DNA from 3 places in the Nocardia sp. NPDC003726 genome. Region 1 is predicted to be linked to each of the others. Evidence: riboswitches for the same ligand, from Rfam matches in the RefSeq annotation. Region 1 holds a riboswitch; each other region holds the start of a gene.

Region 1 (5,100 bases):
TCGGCGCGATCCTCGGCGTGATCGGTTTCTTCGTGATCCCGGTGGTCGGCCTGTTCGTGGGTTTCGTTCTCGGCGTTTACCTCTGGGAACTCCAGCGGCTGCGGGTCAACCGGCAGGCGTGGCAGGCGACGGTGCACGCGTTGAAGGGCGTCGGCCTGTCCATGCTGATCGAGCTGTTCGGCGCGTTGCTGGCCACCGGGGTCTGGCTCGCGGGCGTCTTCGCCGTCTGAGCGTTACCGATCGATGGCGGGAAACGGGACAGTGTCGCCCGCTCGGCTTCCCGGGAGTTCGTCGCGGCGCAGCCGGAGGGTCGGCGGTTCCGGCCGGTGCAACGGCAGCGTGGGAGGCGTGTCGTCGCTGACAGCGCGCTCGCGGGCCGGGAGCCGGTAGAAGGCGCGGGCGTTGTCCTCCAGCACCGCGTACATGTCGGTGCCCACCACGTCGCAGAGCAGGTCCACGTCCGAGTCCCGGAACGGGCGCCCGGCTCTGGTGCCGGGCAGATCGGTGCCGAACATGAGGGCTTCCGGATTCACCGCGTGCACCCGGCGCAGCGTGTCGGCGACATTCATCGCGACCCGGCCGAAACCGGTCGCCTTCACCTTGGCTCCGCGGTCGACCAGATCCAGCAGGAAGGGCACCCCTTCGGCGGACATGCCCAGATGGTCGACCGACAGCGCGGGCAGCTTGGAGATGACCGGTTGCAGCGAGGCCAGCATCGTGCCGTCGATGTAGACCTCGACATGCCAGCCGGCCAGGTCGTAGGCGCGCAGCGCCTGCAACGTCATGCCGGTGATGTCGGTGGCCGCGCGCTTGAGGTTGAACCGCAGCGCGCGCACCCCGATCCGGTCCAGTTCCAGGATCTCCTCGTCGGTGGCGTCCAGATCGAGCCGGGTGACGCCGACCCAGCCCTCGCCCAGTTCGGCGAGGGCGGCCTTCAGGTAGGTCTGGTCCGTGCCCTGGAACGACCCGCTGACCACGGCGCCGCCGCTGATGTCGTAGCGCGCCATGCGCTTGCGGTAATCGGCGATGGTGAACGGGTCGGGCAGGTAGCCCTCGTTCTCGGCCAGCGGAAACCGCGGGTCGAAAATGTGCAGGTGGGCATCGAACACTTGTACAGAATGCCTCAGGGTCGGATTTTCCGCTGCCAGAGCTGGGGTGTCGCGACGGCGGCGGAGCGGTCACTCGGTGGGTGATCAGACCTTGTGCGGTTCGCTGGCGCGCAGCATGTCCTCGCGCTCGACGACCTTGACGCGCTCGCGGCCCTCCGGTTCGCCGAGGGAGCGTTCGTGCGCGTCGAGGCGGTACCAACCGGCCCACGTGGTGAACGGGATGCCCTTGCCCTCGAGGAACTCGATGACGGCCTCCGGCTCGGGCCGCTCGGCCGGGGTGAAGCGGGGAGCGTCGTCCAGCAGGCAGGCGATAGTCTCGTTGGCGTCGCCCTTGGTGTGGCCGATCAGGCCGACCGGGCCGCGCTTGATCCAGCCGGTGACGTAGGTGGCGGGCATGTAGCGCGCGGCGCCGTCGGCGTTCTCGTCGACGAGCACGCGACCGGCTTCGTTCGGCACGGTGCCGGCCTGATCGTCGAACGGCAGGTTGGTCAGGTTCTGCGACAGGTAGCCGACGGCGCGATAGACCGCCTGCACGTCCCAGTCCTTGAACACGCCGGTGCCCTTGACGTTGCCGGTGCCGTCGAGCTGGGTGCGCTCGGTGCGCAGGCCGACGACCTTGCCGTTCTCACCGAGGATTTCGGCGGGGGACTCGAAGAAGTGCAGGAACAGCTTGTGCGGCCGGTCGCCCGCGTCGCGGATGGCCCACTGCTCGAGCGTGTTGGCCACCATGTCGACCTGCTTGGAGTGCCGCCGCGCGGCCTCGGAGCCCTCGTCGTAGTCGATGTCCTCGGGGTCGACGATGACTTCGATGGTGGGCGAGTGGTCGAGTTCGCGCAGCTCCAGCGGGGTGAACTTGGCCTGCGCCGGGCCGCGGCGGCCGAAGACGTGCACCTCGACGGCCTTGTTGGCCTTGAGGCCCTTGTAGACGTTCGGCGGGATCTCCGTCGGCAGCAGCTCGTCGCCGGTCTTGGCCAGCACGCGGGCGACGTCGAGGGCGACGTTGCCGACGCCGAGAACGGCGACCTTCTCCGCGTCCAACGGCCAGGTGCGCGGCACGTCGGGGTGGCCGTCGTACCAGGAGACGAAGTCGGCGGCGCCGTAGGAGCCGTCGAGGTCGATGCCGGGGATGGGCAGGGCACGGTCGGCGTTGGCTCCGGTGGAGAAGATCACCGCGTCGTAGAAGGCGCGCAGGTCGTCGAGGGTGATGTCGGTGCCGTAGTCGATGTTGCCGAGCAGGCGCACCTGCGGCTTGTCGAGGACCTTGTGCAGGGCGGTGATGATGCCCTTGATCCTGGGGTGGTCGGGCGCGACGCCGTAGCGGATCAGGCCGAACGGCGCGGGCATGCGCTCGTAGAGGTCGATCGACACCTCGGCGTCGGACTTCATCAATGCGTCGGCGGCGTAGATCCCGGCCGGTCCGGCGCCCACGATCGCGATGCGGAGCGGGCGGGTCCTCGCGGTGTGCGCGTCAGGCCCGGAGGAGGAAGCCTGCGTCACCACGGAGGGCTCGCGGACACCGCCATCCTCTACTGCACTCTGTTCGGTCATCTCTTTACGCGCACCTTTATGGTCGAAACAATTAATGACGTCTGGGCTTAGCTTAGGCTAAGTTGACGCACCGGCTCGGTCGCACCCGTCCGGTGCGGACGCCGGCGTTGCCGGCTCGTGGCTGCACGGTGCTCCGTTCGCCGCGGCGTGGAGCTGCCGATTCGCTATGACAGCAGGCCGCCGTCCCGCGATTCTATCGGGATGGCCGATGCCGCCCCGCGTCGGTGCGTGAACCCGGCGGATGCCATCCACGGTCATGATCGTCGTCTACCCGCTCGAGCCCGGTCTATCGCCGCCCCTCGCTTCGGATCGGCGTCGCGCCTGGTCCGCAGCCGGGGGGGCGAGCGCTCGATACCGCCGCCGACCAGGGATCATCGACTCATGACCGAACAGCATCCCGCCGCGGACGAGGACGAGATCATCCGCGTCGACCAGACCGACAAACGCTCGGTGGTCCCGTTCGTCGCCGCAGCGGTGGTCGCGGCGATCGTGCTGATCGCGATCGTGCTCGGCGGTGTGCTCTCGCCCGCTGAGAAAAATGTCACAGAGGCCGACCGCATCGCGGCGGCCGTCCGCAACTTCGTCGACGGCTCCAACCGCAGCGACGCCGTGCCGCCGCCCGGCACCGCGTGCCAGGGCTTCGACGCGACCCACTCACCGCTGGCGGGCCAGGACGGCGCCGGAAAGCCGGTCGAGATCACGAAAATCGACTCGCCCATGGTGGACGGCGACCGGGGCAAGGCGACCGTCACCACGAAGGTGGACGGGCAGGAGAAGACGACGACCTGGAATCTCACCAGATCCGGTGACAAGTGGCTGGTGTGCACCTGAGCGTTCGCGCAGGGTGCGCCACCGTTTGACACGGTGACCCGGGTCGGTGCAATCTCAGTCGAAGGTCATGAGAACCAGTGTCAAGCCCCGGCATTGCTGGTCGGCAACCCTCCTCCGCGGTGGGGTGCTCCGGGTGACGACCTGGCGGCGCCTCGGTCCCGGGCGCGGCAAGTGCGGATTCACAGGAGGTGCACATGAGTTATGCCGGTGACATCACCCCGCAGCAGGCATGGGAGCTGTTGCAGAACAATCCGGAAGCCGTCTTGGTGGACGTGCGGACGGAAGCGGAATGGAAGTTCGTGGGCGTCCCCGACACCAGTTCGATCGAGCGGCCGACCGTGCTGATCGAGTGGGTCGACTCGACGGGCGCGCGCAACGAGGCGTTCGTCGAGCAGTTGAAGCAGGCGCTCGACGGCCATGACCCGGAGGCTCCGGTGGTCTTCCTCTGTCGCTCCGGTCAGCGTTCGGTGGGCGCGGCGATCGCCGCCACCTCCGCGGGTTACCGCACCTCCTACAACGTGCTCGAGGGCTTCGAGGGCCCGCTCGACGAATTCGGGCATCGCGGCGGCTCCGGCTGGCGTGCTCTCGGACTGCCGTGGCGGCAGTCGTGATCACCGGCGGCGCGTTCGACAAGCCGCTGCCCGACGGCGTCGGCCCCGCGACGCTCGGCGTGCGCGGCGGCCTGCGGCGCTCCGGTTTCGAGGAGACCGCGGAGGCGCTCTACCTGACCTCCGGCTTCGTCTACGAGAGCGCCGAGGCGGCCGAGGCCGCGTTCACCGGCGAGGTCGAGCACTTCGTCTACTCCCGCTACGGCAACCCGACGGTGGCCATGTTCGAGGAGCGGATGCGCCTGCTCGACGGCGCCGAGGCGTGCTTCGCGACCGCGAGCGGCATGTCCGCGGTGTTCACCGCGCTCGGCGCGCTGCTGGGCGCCGGTGACCGGCTGGTCGCCGCGCGCAGCCTGTTCGGCTCGTGCTTCGTGGTGTGCAACGAGATCCTGCCGCGCTGGGGCGTTGAGACCGTCTTCGTCGACGGCGAGGACCTCGACCAGTGGGAGCAGGCGCTGTCGGTGCCCACGCAGGCGGTCTTCTTCGAGACGCCGGCCAACCCGATGCAGACGCTGGTCGACGTGCGGCGGGTGACCGAGCTGGCGCATGCGGCGGGCGCGAAGGTCGTGCTGGACAACGTGTTCGCCACCCCGCTGCTGCAACGCGGCTTCGAGCTCGGCGCCGACGTGGTGGTCTACTCGGGCACCAAGCACATCGACGGCCAGGGCCGCGTGCTCGGCGGCGCGATACTCGGGGCTCGGGACTACATCGACGGGCCGGTGAAAACGCTGATGCGCCACACCGGTCCCGCGCTGAGCCCGTTCAACGCGTGGACGCTGCTCAAAGGCTTGGAGACGATGCCGCTGCGGGTGCGCCATTCGACGGAGTCCGCCCTGCGCATCGCCCGCTTCCTGGAGAGCAACCCGGCCGTCAGCTGGGTGCGGTACCCGTTCCTGGAATCGCATCCGCAGTACGCACTGGCCGCCGGCCAGATGAGCGGGGGCGGCACCGTGGTCACCTTCGAGTTGAACGCTCCCGAGAACGAGGCAAAGAAGCGCGCGTTC
Region 2 (5,100 bases), on a different contig from region 1:
GCGGTGTCGGCGTTCTCCGCGGCGCGGCGCAGCCGGACCGGCGGGCTGCCCAGCCAGGACGAACCCGGCTTCGCTTTGGACGGCGCCGCCGACAGCACCGCGACCAACCCGTTCTTCGGCACCCGCCGCCCGGGGGCGGTCATGCCGGAGTTGCCGAGGAAGGCGCGCTTGCCGACCTTCGCCGCGCCGATGTGCAGCCAGCCGCCGCCGAGTTCGTAACCGGCGATCATGGTGTCGTCGGCCAGGAACGCGCCGTCCGCGACGGTGGTGAACTTCGGCAGCAGCAGCACCGTGGACGCCTCGACGCTCTTGCCGACCTTCGCGCCGAGCAAACGCAGCCACACCGGGGTGAGCAGGCTGGCGTACAGCGGGAACAGGAAGGTGCGCGCGGAATCGAGCAGGCGCTCGGTGGCCCATGCCTGCCAGCCGACCCGGCTGCGCACCGGGTGGTAGCCCTCGGTCAGGCCGATGCTCAGCAGCCGGACCGCGACGACGGTCGCCGCGGCGTAGACCCCCAGGCTCAGCAGGGTCGCGAGGGGCAGGACGGCGAACCCACGCGCGACACCGTCCGCGAGCGTGCGGGTGTCGCGAACGAACCAGGCGAGGATCGCGCCACCGGCTCCGATGCCGAGAATCGGCATGGCGGCCAACGCCATCGACGTGATGCCGAACACGCCGACCCAGCGCCGGGCCCGAGCGGGCGTGTGCGCGGGCCAGCGGTGCTGCGCCTTGCCCACCTTCACCGCGGGCGAACCGGCCCACTCCTGTTCCGCCTTCACCTTGCCCGCCACCGCGGAGCCGGGCGCCACCTCGGCGTTCCTGCCGATCTTCGTGCCGGGCAAGAGGATCGAACGGGAACCGACCACCGCGCCGGGGCCGACGACGATCGGGCCGAGATGCACCACGTCGCCGTCGATCCAGTAGCCGGACAGATCGACCTCCGGCTCGACGCTGCAGCCGTCGCCGAGTTCGAGCATCCCTGTCACCGGCGGGAGGCTGTGCAGATCGACGCCCTTGCCGATCTTCGCGCCGAGCGCGCGGGCGAACGGCACCATCCACGGGGCGCCGGACAGGCTCTCCGCGCCGCTGGCCTCGGACAGCCGCACGGCCGCCCACAACCGCAGATGCACCGAACCGCCGCGCGGATAGCGCCCCGGCCGGACCCCGCGCAGCAACAGCCGCGCGCCCGCCACGCAGATCGCCATGCGGCCGAGCGGCGAGATGAACAGCAGGAACGCGACCAGCGTCCACCACCAGGACAGCCGAGGCAGCCACGGCAGCGAGCCGGACCAGGCCGCGATATTGCCGACGATCGCCAGCCAGGTGAACCACTGCAGTCCGGTGAGCGTGGTGAGCGGAATGGTGGCGAGCACCTGCGCGGCTTGCGCGAGCCACGGCGTCGGCCGCACCGTCCGGTCGGCGACGGCCACGGCGGGCGTGGTCTGCTCCAGCAGTTCGGCGAGCGCGCCGAGGCGGGGGTGATCGTAGACATCGGCGACGGCGATCTGCGGATACCGTTCGCGCAGTGCGGTGACCAACTGCGCCGCCGCGAGCGAGCCACCGCCCAGGTCGAAGAAATCCGCGTCGAGATCGCCGACCTCGGCGCCGAGGATGGCATCCCAGAGCCCCGCGATCCACAGGGCCGTGCCGGTCAGCTCGTTGTCGTCGTCGTCATCGGCGGCGTTGGGCAGCGGCCATGGCAGCGCGTCGCGGTCGACTTTGCCGGAGGTGCGGGTGGGCAACTCCGCGACCACGGCGAGCCGGGGTACCAGCGGCGCCGGAAGCCGGCCGGCGAGGACGGCGCGCGCGGCCTTGGCATCGAAATCCGGTCCCGGCCCGGTCAGATAGCCGACCAGAAGTTTGTTGCCCGCTTTGGTGGTCCGGATGGCCGCCGCGGCGCCGGTGACGCCGGGCAGGTGCTGCAGAGCGTTGTCGATCTCGCCGAGCTCGATGCGCCGCCCACCCAGCTTGATCTGATCGTCGGCGCGGCCGAGGAAGACCAGACCGGCGCTGTCGTTGCGCACCAGGTCGCCGCTGCGGTACGCGCGCTCCCAGCCGACGGACGGCAGTGGGGCGTACTTCTCGGCGTCCTTGACCGGGTCCAGGTAGCGGGCGAGTCCGACGCCGCCGATCACCAATTCGCCGGATTCCCCCTCGGCCACCGGGTTACCCGCCGCGTCCACGACGACCAGGTCCCAGCCGTTGAGCGGCAATCCGATTCGGATCGGCCATCGGCCGTCCAAGCGCGCGGCGCACGCGACGACGGTGGCTTCGGTGGGGCCGTAGGTGTTCCACACCTCGCGCGTCGCGTCGCCGTTGCCGGCGAGCCGCTCGGCCAGTTCCGGCGGGACGGCCTCACCGCCGAAGATGAGCAGGCGCACCGCCTCCAGCGCCTCGACCGGCCAGGTCGCCGCCAGCGTGGGCACGGTCGAGACGACGGTGATCCGCCGCCGCACCAGCCAGGGGCCGAGATCGGCGCCGGTGCGCACCAGCTCGCGCGGCGCGGGCACCAGGCAGGCTCCGTTGCGCCAGGCCAGCCACATCTCCTCGCAGGACGCGTCGAAGGCGACCGACAGACCGGCGAGCACGCGGTCGCCGGGACCGATCGGGGCGTCCTGGAGGAACAACTCGGCTTCCGCGTCGACGAAGGCGGCCGCGTTGCGGTGGGTGACGGCAACGCCTTTCGGCGTTCCGGTGGAGCCGGAGGTGAAGATGATCCAGGCGTCGTCTCCGGGAGCGGGCAGCGTCGACCAGGTTTCCGGGCGCTCCCGCTCCGCCGCGCGGATGCCCGCGGCCGTGGTCTCGATGCCGTCCGCGGTCACGATCGCGGTGACCTGCGCCTCGCCGAATACCAGCTGGGCGCGCTCGTCGGGATCGTCGGCGTCGACCGGCACGTAGGCGGCGCCGGAGTACAGGACGGCGAGAATGGTCACGTAGAGCTCGCGTGTGCCCGACGGGATGCGCACGCCGACCCGGTCGCCCGGCCGCACACCCGCGGTGGCGAGACGGGCCATGGTCTTCTCGATCTCGACGACCAGCTCCAGGTAGGACAGCACCACCTGGCCGTCATCGATGGCAGGGGCCTCGGGATGAGCGAGCGCCGTCGCGGTCAGGATGTCGACCAGCGTCCTGGCCTCCGGCGCGCGGTCGCCGCGTGACAGCGGGCGCGCCCGCGCGTCGACGTCTGTCTCGAGCATGGTGCTCCGCGCACCTCCCATCGACTTGCCCACACTTTCGCGTTGTTTGTGTCATAGCTGGGTTACCAAAGGGCAAACGCCGCGCTGGCCAATCGTCCACGGTACCCGGGCTTGTCGTCGTCCGTTGTTCACCTGACCCGACGACGGACCGACCGGCGCGGTGCCCGTTGTTGCAGGTGGGATCGACATTCGCCGTCGCGGCGCGGCAATCGCTGGTCGGCGGGACGCCGTGCGGTTCGCCGGAAGATCGCTGTTTCGGGGATGTGATTCCGCTCATCGAAAGCGGAGGCCGCGATGAACACCAAGGGCCTATGCTCGGCTCCGGCCGGGCCGAGGAGGGGCGCGGCCGGTGCGGAACGGCATTCGCATTCGACTCGCGCCGGCCCGCTCCAGGCTTGCCGGTAACCGCTGAGCGAACCGCCTCGGGATGCTGCCGCCGGTGGCCTGCGTCAGTTGCCGAGCGACGTGCGGAAACCCGAGGCGGACACGGCTCGCGTGTTGTCGTGGGGGTGCTTGTAATGGCTCGCGTGCGGTGGTTATCTCCACGCGGTGCTCGTGAGGACTCGGGGTCGAGCGTGGTTGACAGCGCCGGGGCGCTTCTGCCACCCTCGGGTCAGGTCATGAGTGCCAGCGCGAAGCCCCGGCTTGCTGGCCGGCAACCCTCCTCCGCGGTGGGGTGCTCCGGGTGACGACCCGGCCGCCGCCCGACCGGGCGCGGCAAGCGCGGACTCGACGAATCATTCGATTGCGGGTCCCTGAGCCGACGGGATTTCACGTGATGACTACGACTGTCGACAACACCTGTGCCGCTCTCGCCCGGGTCTCCGGCGACGAACTGCGTGTGCCGCTCGTGCAAGGCGGGACGGCCACCTACGCCAACTTCGACTACGCGGCGAGCGCGCCGGCCTTGACCCAGGTCACCGACCGGGTGCAGCAACTGCTGCCGTACTACGCGAGCGTGCACCGCGGCGCAGGCTACGCCTCGCGGATCTCCACCGAGTGCTACGAGGCCGCCCGCGGGTCGGTCGCCCGGTTCCTCGACGCCGCCGACGACCAGGTGGTGGTGTTCACCCGCAACACCACCGATTCGCTGAACCTGCTCGCGTCCTGCGTCCCCGGCGACACGGTGGTGCTCGACATCGAGCACCACGCCAATTTCCTGCCCTGGACCAGGCGGGGCAGGCGCGTCGTGCGGGCGGCCGACACGGTCGAGGAGACCATCGGCAGGCTGGTGGCCGAACTGTGCAGCAGGCCCGCCGCATTGCTCGCGGTGACCGGCGCGTCGAACGTGACCGGGGAGGTGCTGCCGCTGGAGCGGCTGGCCACCGTCGCGCATCAGTGCGGCGCCCGGATCCTGGTGGACGCGGCGCAGTTGGCTCCGCATCGGCGAATCAGCCTGCGCGCCCGCGGGATAGACTACGTGGCTTTCTCCGGGCACAAGCTCTACGCGCCGTTCGGCGCGGGTGTGCTGGTGGGCAGGCGGGATTGGCTCGACGCGGCCCGGCCCTACCTCGCGGGCGGCGGCGCGGTGCGCGAGGTGAGCGCCGACGCGGCCGAGTGGGCGCCCGCTCCGCAGCGGCACGAAGCCGGCTCGCCGAACGTGCTCGGCGCCGCCGCGCTGGCCGCCGCCTGTGACGCGCTCTGTGCCATCGAAGCCGAAACCCTTGCCGCGCATGAACACCGGCTCGCCGACCGTCTCCGCGACGGCTTGGCCGCCATTCCCGGCGTCCAGCTGTTGCGCATCTGGGCCGACAGTCCCGACTCCGTCGGCATCGTCGCCTTCACCCTGGACGATTTCGTCCCCGGCCAGGTCGCCGCGTATCTCTCCGCCGAACACGGTATCGGCGTACGCGACGGACGCTTCTGCGCCCACCCGCTGCTCACCAGGCTCGGCTTGGACGGC
Region 3 (5,100 bases), on a different contig from region 1:
GGTTGATCCGCGATTCGGTGACCGTCTCGCTCTGCAGGCCCCAGCGGTCGATCACCTGCTGATAGGCGCCGTGCTCGATGGCGTAGGCCAGTGCGTGCTGCACGGCGGTGATCAGCCCGTTGTCCTTCTTGGTGAGCACCGCGATCTCGCCTTGCAGCGCCTCGCCCGCACCGGAGAAGGTGCCGACGATCCTGGTCTGTTTCGCGGTGGCCGCGTGGTAGATCGCCGTCGGGTTCGGTCCGAGGTAGCCGTCCAGCCGCTGCGAGGCCAGCGCCAGGTAGTAGTCGGTGACCTGCTGGAAGTAGGCGATGTCGATCGGCGCCAGTCCCTCGGCCCGGTTCTGCTCGTTCCACTTGACCAGCAGCTGTTCCTGGTTGGTGCCGCTGCCGACGCCGATCCGCTTGCCCGCCAGGCTCGTGCGGTCCTTGTAGTCGAGCTTGCTCTGGATCGGCACCTCCAGCGCGACGTTGTCCTTGCGGTAGGTCGCGAAGTCGTACTTCTCCTTGCGTTCCTCGGTCACGGTGACGTTGGAGATGAACGCGTCCACCTCCCCGGAGTCCACCCGCACGAAGTTCTGCGACCAATCGGCCACCCGCGCGTCGAGTTTCAGGCCGAGGATGTCGGCGATCAGCGAGGCGAAGTCGACTTCCGAGCCGACCACCGTCTTGTCGTCGGTGGCGTAGAACCGCAGCGGCGGCGCCGCGCCGGCCGCGCCGGTCACCACCAGCGTGCCGCGGTCGCGGATCGCCTTCGGCACCTCGGCGGCGATGGCGTCGACCTTGGCCACCCTGATCCGGCCGGATTGGGCGGGGGAGAGGTCGAAGGTGATCGAACCGGCGGGCTGCGCGGCGTTGTCCGCCTCGGGTTCGGTGCAGCCGGTGGCCAGCAGCGCGACCGTGGTGGCGGCGACGGTGACCAGGGCGGAGAACTTCATCGGAAACCTGTTCGTCAACGGACTCGGGAAAGGAACGCGCGGGTGCGCGGGTGTTCGGGATGGTCGAGGACGGCCGAGGGCGGGCCCTGCTCGACGATGACGCCCTCGTCGAGGAACACCACGGTGTCGGCGACCTCACGGGCGAAACCGATCTCGTGGGTGACGATCACCAGCGCGGTGCCGCCGTGCGCCAGATCGCGGATCACGTCGAGCACCTCGCCGACCAGTTCCGGGTCGAGCGCGGAGGTCGGCTCGTCGAACAGGATCACGCGCGGGCGCAGCGCCAGCGCGCGGGCGATCGCCACTCGCTGCTGCTGCCCGCCCGACAGCCTGCGCGGATACGCGTCGGCCAGGTGTCCGATGCCGACCCGGTCCAGCAGCAGGCGCGCCTCGCGCTCCACCTCGGTCCGGTCGCGCCGCTGCGCCGACAGCGGCGCCAGCGTGACGTTGTCGAGCACGGTCAGGTGCGGGAACAGATTGAACTGCTGGAAGACGAAGCCGATCCGGGAGCGCTGCTTGCGCACCGCGTGGTCGGGCAGGGCGTGCAGGCGATCGCGGCGCAGCCGGTATCCGATCAGCTCGCCGTCGATGTGCACGGTGCCCGCGTCCAGCGTCTCCAGATGGTTGACCACGCGCAGCAGGGTGGACTTGCCGGACCCGGACGGGCCGATCACGGCCACCACCTCGCCGGAGCGCACGGTGAGATCGATGCCGCGCAGCACCTCGTGCGAGCCGAAGGACTTCCGCAGGCCGCGGACCTGCACGGCGGGTGCGGCGCTCATCGGGTCGCTCCGCGCGGTGCGGCGGGACCGGCCTCGGCGACCTCGCGCAGCTTCCGCCACGCGCGTCGCAGCGGCGTCGGCGGCGGCGTGCGGTGCGCGCCCTTGGCGTAGTGGCGTTCGATGTAGTACTGCGCCACCGACAGCACGGTGGTGAGCACGATGTACCAGACGGTCGCGACCATCAGCAGCGGCACCACCCGGCCGTTGCGCCCGTAGATCACCTGGACCTGGTAGAACAGTTCGGCGATCGCCATGACCGACACGATCGAGGTGCCCTTGAACAGGCTGATCACCTCGTTGGTCGCGTTCGGCAGGATCGAGCGCATCGCCTGCGGCATGACCACCGTGCGGAACTGCCGCAGCCGCGGAATCCCGAGCGCCGCCGCGGCTTCCAGCTGACCCGCGTCCACCGCGATGAACCCGGCCCGGATGATCTCCGCCGAATAGGCCGCCTGATGCAGCGCCAAGCCGATAACGGCGGCGGTGAAACCGCTGATCACCCCGTTCACCTCGAAGGTGAACAGCGCGGGCCCGAACGGGATGCCGACCGAAAGGGTCTGGTACAGGTAGGCGATGTTGAACCAGAACAGCAACTGCACGATCAGCGGGATCGAGCGGAACGCCCAGATGTAGACCCACGAGAGCACCCGCAGCACCGGGTTGTTCGACAGCCGGGCGATCGCGAGGGCGGTGCCGAGCAGAAAGCCCAGCGCCGTGCCCCATGCGGTCAGCTCCAGGGTGACCCGCAGCGCCGACAGCACCGACTTCGCCGTGATGTACCGCGCGAACGTCGGCCAGTCCCAGCCGGGATTGGTGGCCAGGCCGTGCACGAACTGGGCGAGCACGATCAGGGCGACGGCACTGACCACCCAGCGCCAGGGATGCCGGGTCTTCGCCACGGTGGGCGTCGCGGCGCTCGCGGTGGGGGCGGACGTGCCGGTCGGGTCCGGTGCGCTCGGCGCGGCGGCCTCGGGGGCGGCGTCCGGCGCGGTGGACGCGCTCATGACGGGTCCTCGATGATCACTTCGGTCCTCCATCGGTCCCGGCGGAAGCACCCGCACCCGGTGACCGGGGGGTTGCTGCGACGTCGACGAGCCAGGTCTCTCGGTCGCTCTGGATGGTTGGCGCCGACCCCCTGTCAACGGCTGTCAGGGGCGAGCCGAATCATGATGCACAGCAAGGGAAGCATGGAACAAGAGAAGTAATCACCGTGAGCGTAGACCTTGTCCACGCGCGTGCATCGGATCCTTGTAGTAACCAGGCGTGCGCTGCTCGATCGAGGGCGCGGTGAGTTCGCCGGTGCAGGACAGGCGCTGCGGGACGATGCCGGTCCGATGCAGCATACGGGTATCACCGAGGCTGGGGAACGCCGGTGTGCGACGCTGAGGTCCGTTCCGGGCAAACAGGACTCGCCACGAAATTGCTGTGTGGAATCCCGGCTGATGAATGCGTTTGCCGGAGTACTGTCCCCCTCGATCGTTCCGCCGATGAGGAGGTTTCGTGACCATATTGCGCCGTCTGACCCAGTTGTCCGCTGTCGCGACCAGTTCGATGGCCCTCGTGTTCGCCGGGCCCGCCGCCGCGTTCGCGGCTCCGGACGTAACGCTCCCCGCATCCGCCGAGGACTCCGTGCCGATCGCCGCTCCCGGTGACCTGTTCGGCGCGTATCAAGCCGCGCTCGACGCGCTGCGCGCGCTCGGCATCCAGCCGTTCGCCTACCCCAGCGCGTCGGCGTTCTGCCTCGACAACACCACGGCCGGGCTGGCGCCCGCCGTGGCAGGCGCCATCCCGGGGCCGTGGCCGAAGAACACCGTCCAGATTCCCGGCCAGGACCTCAGCGCCGTCAAGGCCGGGCAAGCCATGTTCACCTTCGTGCCCTACGGCCTCGGGCCGGACGGTCCGAATACCGGAGGCATGCAAGTGGCCTGGCTCAATCTGAACACCGGCCGCGGCGGCACGGCCGCCATGGGACCGTTGCCCGAGGTCGCCCGCTCGATGATCCCCGCGGCCGTTCCCGCCGACCTGCGACCAGCCGCCGAGCAGGCGATCCGCGACTTCCTCGTCGCGTCGCTCCCGATGGGCGGGGTGCGTGCCGTTCCGGTGGACACCGGCAAGGGAACCGTGCTCGCCGCGGTCTTCGGCTCGGTGCAGAACGGCGCCAAGTCCTGCGTCTTCCTGCCGACCGTCGGAATCACGCCGGTGCCGTGAGGTTGCGGCCGCGGCTCGGCGCGATCAGGGAAGCGAGCGACCTTTCCAGCGCGCCGTGCCGCGGCGACGGGCCCGGTGCGACCGCGCCCACAGCAGCAGATACGCCGCCACCGACACCGGGTGCGCGACGGCGGCCGGCAGGTCAGATGGCCGCAGCGGGCCGCCGGTCTCGGTCGAACGGGCCAGCAACCGCCCGGCGACGGCGGCGAGCCAGCCGATCGATCCGGTCGTTCGGGTCGCTCCACGGCCGAACACCGCCATCGCGGGCGGCGCCCAATAGGCAAGGGCGGCAATCAGTCCCACCGCCGCACCGCCAGCGATCGTGCCGTCGTAGGCCGACCAGAGCCAGCGGGTGTAGCCCGCGTCCAATTCCGCGGCGCCGCGATACATCCTGGTGCGGGCCGACGCTCCCGCGGCCACCAGAACCGTCGAGTGACCGGCTCGCCGCAGCGCACGGGCGATATCGAGGTCCTCGGTGACGCTCCCGGCCACCGCCGCGTGACCGCCCACCGACCGGTAGGCGGCGTTGTCGAACACGAGGAACTGGCCGCAGGCCACCGCCGTGGCGGGCCGCAGGCTCCGGTCGGCCGCGGTGATCGGCAGCGTCGAGGCCCACGACCAGCACAGCAGGGGCTGCACCACGGCCTCCGCCGCCGAACCGGCGACTTGCAGGGGCCACGGCGAGACCAGCGCGGCGCCCCGACCGCGCAGCGCCCCGACCGCCGCCGCCAGCGCCGTCGGGGCCAGGCGCACGTCGGCGTCCAAGAAGATCAGCACCGGCGTCGACACTTCCTCGGCCAGCCGGACGCAGGCGGCTGCCTTTCCCGTCCAGCCGGGAACCGGATGGAGCTCGCTGCGCAGCAGCGTGAAACGCGGATCGCCGTCGATGGCCGCGCGGGCGGCGGCGCCGGTGTCGTCGGTGGAAGCGTCGTCGAGAATGCGCACCGCCATGCGCGGCACGCCGATCTGGGCGCGCAGGTCGCCGATCAGCTCGGGTAGCCGGTCGGCCTCGTCACGCGCCGGGATACAGACGGTGACCGGTTCGATCACCGTCGTCGGGGTGGTCGTCAACCGCCGCACGGTGACCCGGTTGTACAGCGCGATGCCCGCGCCGAGCGCCGCCACCGCGGTGGCGCAGGAAGGCAGGATCCTCACCATGCGGGCCACGCTATCCCG

The links. Region 1 has a riboswitch for S-adenosylmethionine ahead of ACWDMM_RS15385 (rhodanese-like domain-containing protein). Riboswitches for the same ligand answer to the same signal wherever they lie in the genome.
Region 2: linked by a shared signal. The riboswitch ahead of ACWDMM_RS26585 (aminotransferase class V-fold PLP-dependent enzyme) and the one ahead of ACWDMM_RS15385 (rhodanese-like domain-containing protein) in region 1 are both predicted to bind S-adenosylmethionine.
Region 3: linked by a shared signal. The riboswitch ahead of ACWDMM_RS27135 (amino acid ABC transporter permease) and the one ahead of ACWDMM_RS15385 (rhodanese-like domain-containing protein) in region 1 are both predicted to bind S-adenosylmethionine.

What each region holds. Positions count from the first base shown of each region.
Region 1 is NZ_JBSFNF010000010.1:4,702-9,801, forward strand. Features, by position in the region: gene ACWDMM_RS15365 (DUF456 domain-containing protein) at 1-230, shown strand, start outside; gene ACWDMM_RS15370 (amidohydrolase family protein) at 234-1,109, opposite strand; gene ACWDMM_RS15375 (FAD-dependent oxidoreductase) at 1,194-2,657, opposite strand; gene ACWDMM_RS15380 (Rv0361 family membrane protein) at 3,039-3,488, shown strand; SAM riboswitch class IV at 3,552-3,668, shown strand; gene ACWDMM_RS15385 (rhodanese-like domain-containing protein) at 3,683-4,099, shown strand; gene ACWDMM_RS15390 (O-succinylhomoserine sulfhydrylase) at 4,096-5,100, shown strand, end outside.
Region 2 is NZ_JBSFNF010000024.1:42,075-47,174, forward strand. Features, by position in the region: gene ACWDMM_RS26580 (Pls/PosA family non-ribosomal peptide synthetase) at 1-3,197, opposite strand, end outside; SAM riboswitch class IV at 3,814-3,927, shown strand; gene ACWDMM_RS26585 (aminotransferase class V-fold PLP-dependent enzyme) at 3,976-5,100, shown strand, end outside.
Region 3 is NZ_JBSFNF010000025.1:51,118-56,217, forward strand. Features, by position in the region: gene ACWDMM_RS27125 (ABC transporter substrate-binding protein) at 1-934, opposite strand, end outside; gene ACWDMM_RS27130 (amino acid ABC transporter ATP-binding protein) at 949-1,716, opposite strand; gene ACWDMM_RS27135 (amino acid ABC transporter permease) at 1,713-2,720, opposite strand; SAM riboswitch class I at 2,747-2,840, opposite strand; gene ACWDMM_RS27140 (hypothetical protein) at 2,922-3,059, opposite strand; gene ACWDMM_RS27145 (hypothetical protein) at 3,217-3,924, shown strand; gene ACWDMM_RS27150 (glycosyltransferase) at 3,949-5,082, opposite strand.